4 regions of the Gordonia sp. NPDC058843 genome follow, and region 1 is predicted to be linked to each of the others. Evidence: predicted binding sites of a transcription regulator. Region 1 holds the regulator's gene; each other region holds the start of a gene.

Region 1 (3,076 bases):
CCGATCACTCCCCGGAGAAGCTCGGCGTCGGTGTGGAGATCGCCGAGGAGCGCCGCGCCGACGAGGTGACGCGCTTCGCCGCCGCGGCCGGAGTGGTCGCCGCGCGACTGCGCGCCCGCGCATCGCAGAACACCGGGGTGGCTGCCGAGGTGCTCGCGGCCACAGCGGGCCTCGCCGAGGACCGGGGCTGGATCGGTGCCGCAACCGCCCTCATCACCAAGGGCGCCTCCGCCGAGGCCGCTGCCGTCGTGGCCACCGACCAGTTCGCGGCGGTGTTCACCAAACTCGGTGGGCTCATGGCCGAGCGGGTCACCGATCTGAACGATGTCCGGGACCGCGTCCTCGCCGAATTGCTCGGCCTACCCGAACCGGGCGTGCCGACACCGGAGGTGCCGTCGGTGCTGCTGGCCGACGACCTCGCACCCGCCGACACCGCGGGCCTCGACCCGACGAGCACGATCGCTCTCGTCACCCGCCTGGGCGGACCGACCAGTCACACCGCGATCATCGCGCGGCAACTGGGCATCCCGTGTGTGGTGGCAGTCGCCGATCTCGCCGAGATCGAATCCGGCACAACCATTCTCGTCGACGGGACGACCGGGCGGATCGAAGTGGAGCCCGACACGGAGACAGCCCGGACGCGCGTCGACGAGGACCGGCGGCACGCCGAAGTCGTCGCCGGCTGGACGGGCCCGGGCCACACCGCCGACGGTGCTCCGGTCTCGGTGCTCGCCAACGTCGCCGACGGATCGTCGGCAAGGGCCGCGGCCGGCCACCCCGTCGAGGGTGTCGGACTCTTCCGCACCGAACTCGCGTTCCTCGAACGCGCCGACGAACCGACGGTCGACGAGCAGGCTGCGATCTACCGTGAGGTCCTCGACGCGTTCGACGGACAGAAGGTGGTGATCCGCACCCTCGACGCCGGGTCCGACAAACCCCTCCGTTTCGTGACGCATCCCGACGAATCCAATCCCGCGCTCGGTGTCCGAGGGGATCGGATCGCGCTCGCACATCCCGAGATCCGTACGCATCAACTCGATGCGATCGCGCGGGCCGCAGAGGGTGTCGAGGTCGCGCCGTGGGTGATGGCGCCGATGATCGCCTCGCCGGCGGAGGCGCGCGTGTTCGCCGCGGAGGTCCGTGGCCGGGGTCTGGTGGCCGGGGTCATGATCGAGGTGCCCGCTGCGGCGATCCTGGCCGAGGCGGTCCTCGCCGAGGTGGACTTCGTGTCGATCGGCACCAACGACCTCACCCAGTACACGATGGCGGCCGACCGGATGTCGGCCGATCTCGCCGGGCTCACCGACCCGTGGCAACCCGCCGTGCTCAGCCTGATCGCCGGAGTCGCCGCCGCGGGAGTCCGTCAGGTCAAGCCGGTGGGGGTGTGCGGGGAGGCGGCCGCCGATCCGAATCTCGCCTGCGTGCTCGTCGGACTCGGGGTGACCTCGCTCTCCAGCGCGCCGGCCGCAGCGGCCGCGGTGGGAGCACGACTCGGCGAGGTGACCGCGCAGGACTGTCGCGCGGCCGCCGACGCCGCGTTGGCCACCTCCGACCCCGCCGCGGCGCGTGAGGCCGCCGCGGCAGTGCTCGACCGTTCGGTCGGTGGAGAGGTCAGACTCGCCGCATCACGGTGACGACCTTGCCGAGGATGACGGCGTCGTTACCGGGGATCGGATCGAACAGTTCGTTGTGCGGCATGAGCCAGACGTTGGCGCCCTGACGCTTGAAGGTCTTCACCGTGGCCTCGCCGTCGATCATGGCCGCGACGATGTCGCCGTTGTCGGCGACGTTCTGCTGGCGGACCACCACCCAGTCGCCGTCGCAGATGGCGGCGTCGATCATCGACTCGCCCACGACGCGCAACAGGAAGAGTGAGCCCTCGCCGACCAGTTCGCGGGGCAGCGGGAAGACGTCCTCGACGGCTTCTTCGGCGAGAATCGGACCGCCGGCCGCGATCCGTCCGAGGACCGGCACGAAGGTCGGCTCGGGCAACTGGCTCGCCGTCGGGTTCTCCGGAGTGGGCGGTTCGCTCGGGGCGATGTTGACCGCTCGGGGCCGATTCGCGTCGCGTTTGAGCAGTCCCTTGCGTTCCAGCGTCCGCAGCTGATGGGCCACCGACGACGTCGAGGCCAGGCCGACCTCGTCGCCGATCTCCCGGATGCTCGGCGGGTAGCCGCGCTCGCGTACCGAACGGCGGATCACCTCCAGGACCCCGAGTTGCCGCGGGGTGAGTGAGGCCTCGGCGGCGGCGACGTCGATCGGGGCCTCGGTGTCGGCGCCCCGCGCTCGGCCGCGCCTATCGCCGGTGTCACTCATGTTCGGTTCCTCTCGTCTTTCGGAACGTGCAGGTAGATGGCCCGTGGGATGTCTCAGCCGCGTCCGAGCCTAGCGGAGTGCGGGCATCACCTCAAACATTTGTTCGATGTGTCGCGAGACTTTGTCGGTGCGCCGTGCTACAAATTCGAACATCAGTGCATCGAACACCTGATCGAAGTTCGAACACCGAACAACCGCACACCCAGCACACCAGAACTCCCGGAGGGCACCATGCGCACCGCCACTCTCGTCGCTCCCGTCCACGCCGAACGCCCCGTCGTCACCCGGGCGAGCACCGATCGCGCCGATCGTGTCCGGACCCGGGCCCCGCTCTCCGACGGCACCAGGCCGGTGGACACCCGGCCCTCCGGCAACCGGCCGGCGGGTGGCTCATCGCCGCTCACCCCACGCCTGGGTGGCACGCACTGCGGTTCGCCGATGGGGGCGAGGGGCCGGGGCCCGGTCGCGCCGAATGCGGCGGTGTTCCGTCGCCGTCGCCGCACCGCGGTCGCCGTCCTCGCCGGCGTCGGGCTGGCGTTCGTCGTGTGGGTCTTCGGTGTCGTCGGGCAGAACTACTCGGACTCGATGACGCCTGCCGCGGTGAGCGCGGAGGTCGTCCACGTCCGCTCGGGGGATTCGCTCAGCACGATCGCCGGCCGGGTGGCGCCCGAGATGCCGCGTGAGGTCGTGATCGACGAGATCGTCGCGATGAACGATCTGCCTTCGAGCGCGCTGCAGGTGGGCCAGCCCCTGCTCACCC
Region 2 (3,076 bases), on a different contig from region 1:
AGCTTGCGGAGGGCGTGGTAGCCCTGCTCCCTGAGGAGCGCCCGGAGCTTGCGGAGGGCGTGGTAGCCCTGCTCCCTGAGGAGCGCCCGGAGCTTGCGGAGGGCGCGTCACGAAGGGTCCGGCGACCGAGCCTGCGAAACCCTCGGGGTGGTGGTCCGTGGATCTCGTCGCGCACGGTGTTCAGATGTTCTGCGAACCGCCGGGATATGTCGGGTCGGCGGTTGAGGCGCTCGGAGTTGGGTGGCGCGCCGGGTTCGGCGTTCAACCGCCAGAGGCAGCGGCCCTCGTCGGGTCCGGACCGTTCGATCCGGGTGGTGTACTGGCCGGGCTGGTCACCGACCATCCGGTTGTGGCGCGGGCAGGCGGGGGCGAGCTGGTCGATGTCGGTGAGACCACCTTTGGCCCAGTCCTTCTGGGCGTGGTGGATTTCGACGTGGGTGGCGGGTTGGTCGCAGCCGGGCGCGGAGCAGACCTCGCCGTCGGGGCGGGCGAAGGAGACGAGGCGTTGTGCGCGGGTGGCGAGACGTTTGCCGCGCCTGAAGTACAGCGGCACGGCCGTGTGGTTCTTGAAGATCGCCAACCACGGTTGAACATCGGTGGCCATCTCGATGAGGTCGGGGATGGGCAGCAGGGTGCCGGTGGCGGTGGTCGCGAGCCCGGTTTCACGGGCGAGGTCGTCGAGGTCGGCTTTGATGATCAGTTGCACGGGTAGTCCGCGGTGCGATCTCCCGAGCAGCCCGTCCTCGAGGACAGCTTTCAGTAGCGCGTTGAGCGCGTCGTGGTTGATCTGAGCGGGGGTGCGGTCGTCGCGGTCAACAGCGGCAGCGAGTTGGTCGGGGTCGGCGTCGTCGACCGAACCGGTCGGCGAATCTGGATCACCTGGGTTGTTCATGCCGGGTTTGGCCCACACGGCCAACAGCATGGTGATGCGGGCGGCGAGTTCGGGGGTGAGGGTGCCGGTGAGTTTGGCGGTGCCGTCGGCGCGTTGGCGGTTGACCCACAGGTTGCGGCGCCGCTTGCGTTCGGAATGGTCGGTGAGGGTGCCGTCGGGATCGAGGTGGGCGAGCAGCCGGGCACCTAACTGGGTGATGTCGGCGGGCGTGTGGGCTTCGGCGATCCCGGCCATCTGTCGTTCGGCCGCGACCTTCACATCGTGGTCGACGGCGTGGGGGATCTGGTCGAGGACGTCGATGACGGCGCGGACGTGGGCGGTGCCGACGCGGCCGTCGGCCAAGGCCGTGGCGAGGGTGGGGTGTTCGGGTTCGAGGGCTTCGCCGGTGTGGGTGAGGTGGGTGGCGGTGGCATCGCGTTGGTTGTTGCGGCGCATCGGGTCAGATACCCGGAGTCGGTGGGTCATGAATGCGGTGATGCTGCGGTGCCCGGTGCGATGGGGGAGGTCGCGGTCGGCGATGGTGACGAGTTGCCGGTCACCGGTGTAGGTGAGGCGGGCGATGGCTTTCTCGGTGTCGGCGGCGACCTCGACGAGCTCGGTATCCGAGCACGGGCCCAGGTCGACGGTCTGCAGTTCGTCGATGATCCGGTGTAGTTCGGCTACGAGCTCGGCCGCACGAGATGTCGGCAGAGAACCGTCGACGTGTGTGGTGTCGGTCATGACGGTCACCTCCCCCGAGAACTATTGCTGCGAATGTATGTTCGAGTGTACACGAGAATCGGGCGGTGGTGGGTTCGAAATATGTTGTCGCGCAGATCTATTGATCTGATGTGCGGACGGCTGGAACTGTCGGTGGTCCATGGTAGAAGCCCCAGTATCGTCACCGACGCCGCGAACAGCCCGTCCTCCTCACCCGGCTGAGCACCGCGCCGCCGTGCTCGGGGAGTACGCCGAGAACGGTGTCCTCGTATCGGGGTCACGGCACCGGCCGCGTCGTCGTGCGCTCACAGCAGGCAGTAGAGAGACGGCGGCGTTCGCAGATCGGACACGCGTCGCGCGGTGACCCCGACAAGCAGGTGGCGAGAGTGGGTTTCGGCGGCACAGTCGGCGAAATACAGCGCACAGTCGACGAAAAACAGCGCACAGTCAACGGTTCGCGAGCTCGGCTGATTGTTGCGGCAATTTCGCCCGGATACCGGACCATACTGCCGCAGCTCTTTCGCGGAGATCCTGTGCATCACCCGCACCAGAAACCCGCTGGCACCCGACACGTATCCTTGTTGGGTATTTCGTCAGCCACCAGGAGAGATCATGCTCGCCCGAATTGACCTGCGCGGTAGCACGCCGACACTCGCCGAGTTGCGTCGTGCGCTGCCCCGCGGGGGTACCGATGTCAATGCCGTCCTCGACACGGTGACACCGGTCGTGCATTCGGTGGCCGAGAACGGCACCGCCTCTGCACTCGACTACGGCGAGAAGTTCGACGGCGTACGCCCGGCGTCGGTGCGTGTACCTGCGACGGTCATCGCCGATGCGCTCGACACGCTCGACCCGCAGGTCGTCGACGCACTGCGCGAGTCGATCACCCGGGCCCGCAAGGTCCACGCCGACCAGCGCCGGGAGACCACCCGCACCCAGGTTGTCGAGGGCGGCGTGGTGAGCGAGAAGTGGATCCCCGTCCGCCGCGTCGGCCTCTACGTTCCCGGTGGCAACGCCGTCTACCCGTCGTCGGTCATCATGAACGTCGTCCCCGCTCAGGAGGCCGGCGTCGGGTCGCTCGTCGTCGCCTCGCCCCCGCAGAAGGACTTCGGCGGGTGGCCGCACCCGACGATTCTCGCCGCGTGCGCGCTGCTGGGTGTCGACGAGGTGTGGGCGGTAGGCGGCGCCCAGGGCATTGCCCTCCTCGCCTACGGCGGCGTCGACACCGCGCAGGCCGAGGCGCCGGACGCGGTCCTCGACCCGGTCGACCTCATCACCGGACCCGGCAACATCTATGTGACCGCCGCCAAGCGCCTCTGCCGCAGCGTGGTGGGCATCGACTCCGAAGCCGGACCCACCGAGATCGCCATCCTCGCCGACGACTCCGCCGATCCCGGCATCCTCGCCTCCGATCTCATCAGTCAGGCCGAACACGACGTCCTCGCGGCCTCGGTGCTCGTCACCGACAGCGCCGCCCTCGCCGAC
Region 3 (3,076 bases), on a different contig from region 1:
CGAGTTGGTCGATGTCGGTGAGACCACCTTTGGCCCAGTCCTTCTGGGCGTGGTGGATTTCGACGTGGGTGGCGGGCTGGTCGCAGCCGGGTGCCGAGCAGACCTCGCCGTCGGGGCGGGCGAAGGAGACGAGGCGTTGTGCGCGGGTGGCGAGACGTTTGCCGCGCCCGAAGTACAGCGGCACGGCCGTGGAGTTCTTGAAGATCGCCAACCACGGTTGGACATCGGCGGCCGTCGCGGCGAGGTCGATGAGGTCGGGGATGGGTAGCAGGGTGCCGGTGGCGGTGGTCGCGAGCCCGGCTTCACGGGCGAGGTCGTCGAGGTCGGCTTTGATGATCAGTTGCACGGGTAGCCCGCGGTGAGATCTCCCGAGCAGTCCGTCCTCGAGGACAGCCTTAAGAAGGGCGTTGAGTGCGTCGTGGTTGATCTGAGCGGGGGTGCGGTCGTCGCGGTCAGCAGCGGCAGCGAGTTGGTCGGGGTCGGCGTCGTCGACCGAACCGGTCGGCGAATCTGGATCACCTGGGTTGTTCATGCCGGGTTTGGCCCACACGGCCAAGAGCATGGTGACGCGGGCGGCGAGTTCGGGGGCGAGGGTGCCGGTGAGTTTGGCGGTGCCGTCGGCGCGTTGCCGGTTGACCCACAGGTTGCGCCGCCGCTTGCGTTCCGAATCGTCGGTGAGGGTGCCGTCGGGATCGAGATGGGCGAGCAGACGGGCACCCAACTGGGTGATGTCGGCGGGCGTGTGGGCTTCGGCGATCTCGGTCATCTGTCGTTCGGCCGCAACCTTTACATCGTGGTCGACGGCGTGGGGGATCTGGTCGAGGACGTCGATGACGGCGCGGACGTGTGCGGTGCCGACGCTGCCGTCGGCCAAGGCCGTGGCGAGGGTGGGGTGTTCGGGTTCGAGGGCTTCGCCGGTGTGGGTGAGGTGGCTGGCGGTGGCGTCGCGTTGGTGGTTGCGGCGCATCGGGTCGGACACCCGGAGTCGGTGGGTCATGAATGCGGTGATGCTGCGGTGCCCGGTGCGATGGGGGAGGTCGCGGTCGGCGATGGTGACCATCTGCCGGTCGCCGGTGTAGGTGAGGCGGGCGATGGCTTTTTCGGTGTCGGCGGCGACCTCGATGAGCTCGGTATCCGAGCACGGGCCCAGGTCGACGGTCTGCAAGTCGTCGATGATCCGGTGCAGTTCGGCGACGAGCTCGGCCGCACGAGATGTCGGCAGAGAACCGTCGGCGTGTGTGGTGTCGGTCATGACGGTCACCTCCCCCGAGAACCGTTGCTGCGAATGTACGTTCGAGTGTACACGAAAGAATGACGATCGTCAGCTCGAAACATGTTGTCCTACAGCATTTTTGCTTCGCAGAGTCGCAGCTCTAGATTGTCGGTGGTTGCTGGTAGTCTCCGCCGGCGGGCAAGATCTGAGCTGCCGCGCGGGCGGGACCCTTCGTGACGCGCCCTTCACAAGCTCCGGGCGCTCCTCAGGGAGCAGTGGTACCGACGTTCACGCACCTCATCGATCAGGGCTGCGGGGTGGGCACTAGGTGGCCCGGGGGGCGTCGCTTACGATGAGGCACCGTGCCTGTGACTGCCCCGACCTCGCCTGAGGATTCCGCAGAACCGTCGTCGTCGGGGGCGGAATCGTCGGGGCAAGGGACCAGGATCTCCGTGGGTACCGCCCGGTGGATCGCGATCGTGGCCGGCATCGCGGGCATCGTGTTGTGCGCCCTCACCCCGCTGCTGCCGGTCAAGGCCGTCGACGCCGGTTTCGAGTGGCCGGCCGGGCAGGACCTGAGCGCCGACACCTCGTCGGTGATGGCGCCACTCATCGCGCAGACGCCGCAGACCCTCGACGCACGCATCCCGTGCGCGACCCTGGCGTCTGCACCGGACGGCGTTGTCCTCGCCACGATGCCGACCAACGCGCCGCGATCGAAGTCGTCGTCGCTGTGGGTCACAGCCACCGATGCCACGATCACCGTGACCTTCCGGAACAGTCTCGCGGCCACCGCCGCGCGCGCGGACCTCGACCGATGCCAGGAACTCCGCATCTTCTCCGCGCCCACCGGACCGGGTGCGGAGTTCGTCGGGCTCGGCGAGTCGACGACACTGCCGCCCGACCGTCGCCCGCAGGTCGACGGCATCTTCAGCAACCTCAGCCCCGAGCAGGCACGCGCCGCCGCTGCCGACGGCATGCGCGTGCAGGTGACCATCGACAACCGGTACGAGTCGTCACCGTCGGTCCTCAAGATCGTCGTGATGGTGCTCGCCGCGTTGTCGGTGCTCGTCGCCATCCTCGCCCTGGGAATTCTCGACCGGCTCGGCGGATACCACCGGCGGGTCGGCGCGCGGACCCGCGCGTGGTGGCATTCGCTGAAGCCTCGAGCCGCCGACCTCGTCGTCACCGCGATCCTGCTGGTCTGGAGCGTCCTCGGCGCGGGGTCCCCCGACGACGGTTACATCCTCAACATGGGCCGGACCGCCGACGGCTTCGGCTATCTGGCCAACTACTACCGCTTCTACGGAATCCCCGAGGCGCCGTTCGACTGGTACTACAGCTTCCTCGCGGCCTGGTCGTCGGTCTCGCCGACTGTGCTGTGGATGCACATCCCGCAGCTGATCGCCGGACTCGTGTCGTGGTTCGTCCTCAGCCGGGTGTTGCTACCCCGCCTCGGACCGGCCGTGCGGCAGAGTTCGTGGGCGACGTGGGCAGCGGCGCTGACGTTCGCCGCGTTCTGGATGCCGTTCTGCAGCGGCCTGCGCAGTGAGGGCATCATCGTCCTGGCATCGCTGCTCACCTGGTGGGCCGCTGAGTATGCCATCGCAACCCGACGACTGCTTCCGGCAGCCCTGGCCGCCCTCATCGCGGGGTTCACCCTCGCCCTCGCCCCGCACGGCGTCGTCGGGGTGGCCATCCTGCTGGTGGCGGCCCGCTCGCTCCTGCACATCCTGATCGATCGCCGTAGGCGACTCGGCGGTTCCGTCTGGACGTCGACCCTGACCCTCGTCGCCCCGATCGCCGCGGCCGGGATGCTGGTCCTGATCGTGGTGTTCCGGGATCAGACCCTGGCAACCGTCC
Region 4 (3,076 bases), on a different contig from region 1:
GTCTCGGGGCGTGCTTGATCGCCGGGCCGGGTTGGCGGTCCGTGGATCTCGTCGCGCACGGTATGGAGGTGTTCTGCGTATCGCCTGGGTATGTCGGGCCGGCGGTTGATGTGTTCGGGGTTGGGTGGCACGCCCGGTTCGGCGTTCAGTCGCCACGCGCACCGCCCCTCGTCGGGGCCGTCGCGCACCACCCGGGTTGTGTACTGGCCGGGCTTCTTGCCCACCATGCGGTTGTGACGCGGGCAGGCGGGTGCGAGGTCGTCGATGTCGGTGACCCCACCGTCGGCCCAGTCCCGTTGTGCGTGATGCATGTCGACGTGGGTCGCCGGTTGGTCGCATCCCGGCGCCGAGCACACCTCGCCGTCGGGTCGGGCGAAGGACACGAGGCGCTGGTGCCGGGTGGCGAAGCGCTTGCCGCGTCCGAAATACAAAGGGACGGTAGTGGCGTCCTTGAACACCGCCAGCCACGGCTGCGCATCCGCGGCGAGCGCGATGACATCTCTGATGGGCAGCAGGGTTCCGGTCGCGGTGGTGGCGAGTCCGGCTTCCCGGACGAGGTCGCCGAGGTCGGCCTTGATCAGCAATTGCACGGGGAGGCCGCGGTGCGACTTCCCGAGCGATCCGTCCGCGAACCCTGCGGCGAGTGCGGCATCGAGCGCGTCGTGGTTGATCTGGGCGAGGCTACGACCGTCACGATCGGCAGCGGCTGCCACAGCGTCGGGGTCGGCGTGCCCGGCCGGCCCGCGGGGCGAATCGGGGTCGGCGGGGTTGTTCAGTCCGGGCTTCCCCCACACCGCGAGCATCATCGTCAGTCGGGCGACGAGTTCGGGGCTGAGGGTGCCGGACAGTTTGGCCGTGCCGTCGGCGCGTTGCCGGCCGATCCACAGATTGCGGCGTCGCTTCTGGTCGGTGTCGTCGGACAGCTTGCCGTCCGGATCGAGGTGCGCCAGGAGGCGGGCGCCGAGTTGTGCGACGTCAGCGGGGGTGTGGTCGGTCGCGATCTCGGCCATCTGTCGTTCCGCGGCGACTCGCACATCGTGTTCGACGGCTGCCGGGATGCGGTCGAGGACGTCCAGTACGGCCTGGACGTGCGCCGTACCCACCGTTCCCTGCGCAAAAGCTTCAGCGAGGCAGGGGTGTTCGGGCTGTAGGACGTCGCCGCCGAGGCTGGTGCGGTGGGCGGTCGCGTCCATCTGCTTGCGGCGACGCATCGGATTCGAGACACGCAACCGATGTGTCATGAACTGCATGAGCGTTCGGCAACCGGTCTTGCGGGGAAGGTCGCGAGCCTCGATCTGATCGATCTGTCGGTCGCCGGCGACGGTCAGGCGCGCGATGGCGCGTTCGGTGCCCGCTGCGACGCCGACGAGTTCGGCATCGGTGCACGGAGACAGTGCCACGGTCTGCAGTTCGTCCAGGATGCGGTGGAGATCGGCCACCAATTCGACCGCACGGGACGGAGGCAGGTCATGATCGGTGACGGACTCGATCACTGGACCACACCCCCCGGCTGACGATTGTGTCGAATGCATGTTCCAATCTACTCGTGATCGCGCTGTAGCGCAACGACTTTCGAGAACGATCCATCGAACCGTTTTGTCGGTGGGCAATGCTATTGGGCTGAGATGCGGGCATCGCGCGTGATCCCTGCGCGAGAGGCGATGGCGACGAGCCACGAATGGTCGGCGACGCCCCGTTTCGTGACCGACAGACTTCAACTCGACTCCCAGACCTCGATCGAAGTCCATCGGTCGAGTCGAAGTCTGCCGGTCGCGGACACGACCGCCCGACCCTGTGTCGTTGCTCTGCTCGACCCCGGCGGGCCGCTCGTTCCGGACTTCGGGAACCGCACAGCTGGCGGCTCTTTCGGAGTGGGTAGGAGGGGCCACGGCTCCTCGGTTTGTCAGCGGGAGCGGCGAGCAGCAGCGCCAACGGCTTGGATGCGCGCGATGTGCAAGTAGCGCGCCTCTGCGGGCCGCGACTTCCACGCAGTCCTTTGCGATACTCATCGACGACATGTCCACGGTCTGGCGCCGTGACGACGAACGCTGGTGTGCGACGCCCACGGAGTGATCGATCATCGCGATGACCGTGTGGCCGCGGCAGTGTCGTCGTACGGTTGACCATGCATTCTGACGTGTCGTGGCTCACAGTCGTGCGCCGGCTCCCGTTCACCGTCGCCCTCGCGGCGGCCCTGTTGATCGTCGGCGCAGCGACGGGGTCGCTGTGGGGTCGGGCGTCGGACAAGTCCTGGTATCGCGAGGTCGCCTTCGGACTGCCCGCTCTCCGCGAGGGGCGGTGGTGGACGCCTGTGACGTCGGCCTTCGTCGAACCCGGCCCCTGGCTGTACCTGCTGGCGGTGGTGGCGGTCGTTGTCGGTATGGGCTGGGCCGAATGGCAATTGGGCACCGTCAGAGCTGTTCTGGTCGGTGTCGGTGGTCACCTCGTCTCATGTCTGCTGACGGTTCTGCTGCTGTGGCTGCTGTCCTCGGAGGTCACGTCCTGGCGCTGGGCCGAACAACTGGCGGACTCGCGTGCCACGGGGGTCGGGGCGCTGGTGGTCTCGGCGGTGGCGGTGGCCTCCGCGACCGTGCGTTCACCGTGGCGGTTGCGCGTGCGGGTCCTGCTGGGGGCCATCGTCTCGGTGGCTTTCCTGTTCGAGGGGACGCTCGCCTCGGTCGAGTACGTCCTCGCGGCCGTGATCATGCTGATCGTCGGGGAGAAGTTCTTCGCCTCCAACGAGCGCGGCTGGGTTCCGCGCACGCGGCGCGAGGTCCGCATGCTGGGTTGCGCTGCGCTGCTGATCATCGCGGGCGCGAACCTGCTGGTGTTCCTGTTCCCCGGCAGCGGACCGCTCGGTCCCACCGACTCCGGGGACGACTCGGTGTTCACGATGCTGATCGGGCTCGTCATCAATGTGCTCATCGCGGATCAACTGCGGCGGGGCAAACGGTGGGCGTGGTGGGTGGCCGTCGTTCTCGGCGCGCTCAACGTCATCGTGACCGTGCTGGCGGTGTTCCTCGTCATCTTCTCCGACATGTCGACCGAGGGGGCCGTCACCCTGGGCACCACCCTC

Evidence for each region. Region 1 encodes LexA, which represses DNA repair genes until DNA is damaged. Its sites were predicted from a motif close to CGAACANNTGTTCG; they were not measured.
Region 2: the regulator LexA is predicted to act here: its motif matches at 1,643-1,656, upstream of ACFW3F_RS13420 (DUF222 domain-containing protein).
Region 3: the regulator LexA is predicted to act here: its motif matches at 1,283-1,296, upstream of ACFW3F_RS06420 (DUF222 domain-containing protein).
Region 4: the regulator LexA is predicted to act here: its motif matches at 1,524-1,537, upstream of ACFW3F_RS14990 (DUF222 domain-containing protein).

Annotation. Positions count from the first base shown of each region.
Region 1 is NZ_JBHYNC010000001.1:129,749-132,824, reverse strand. Features, by position in the region: gene ACFW3F_RS00625 (phosphoenolpyruvate--protein phosphotransferase) at 1-1,634, shown strand, start outside; gene lexA (transcriptional repressor LexA) at 1,612-2,316, opposite strand; gene ACFW3F_RS00615 (LysM peptidoglycan-binding domain-containing protein) at 2,548-3,076, shown strand, end outside.
Region 2 is NZ_JBHYNC010000017.1:28,495-31,570, reverse strand. Features, by position in the region: gene ACFW3F_RS13420 (DUF222 domain-containing protein) at 1-1,612, opposite strand, end outside; gene ACFW3F_RS13415 (hypothetical protein) at 1,897-2,163, opposite strand; gene hisD (histidinol dehydrogenase) at 2,204-3,076, shown strand, end outside.
Region 3 is NZ_JBHYNC010000006.1:78,175-81,250, reverse strand. Features, by position in the region: gene ACFW3F_RS06420 (DUF222 domain-containing protein) at 1-1,252, opposite strand, end outside; gene ACFW3F_RS06415 (arabinosyltransferase domain-containing protein) at 1,576-3,076, shown strand, end outside.
Region 4 is NZ_JBHYNC010000021.1:4,575-7,650, forward strand. Features, by position in the region: gene ACFW3F_RS14990 (DUF222 domain-containing protein) at 1-1,493, opposite strand, end outside; gene ACFW3F_RS14995 (bifunctional lysylphosphatidylglycerol flippase/synthetase MprF) at 2,126-3,076, shown strand, end outside.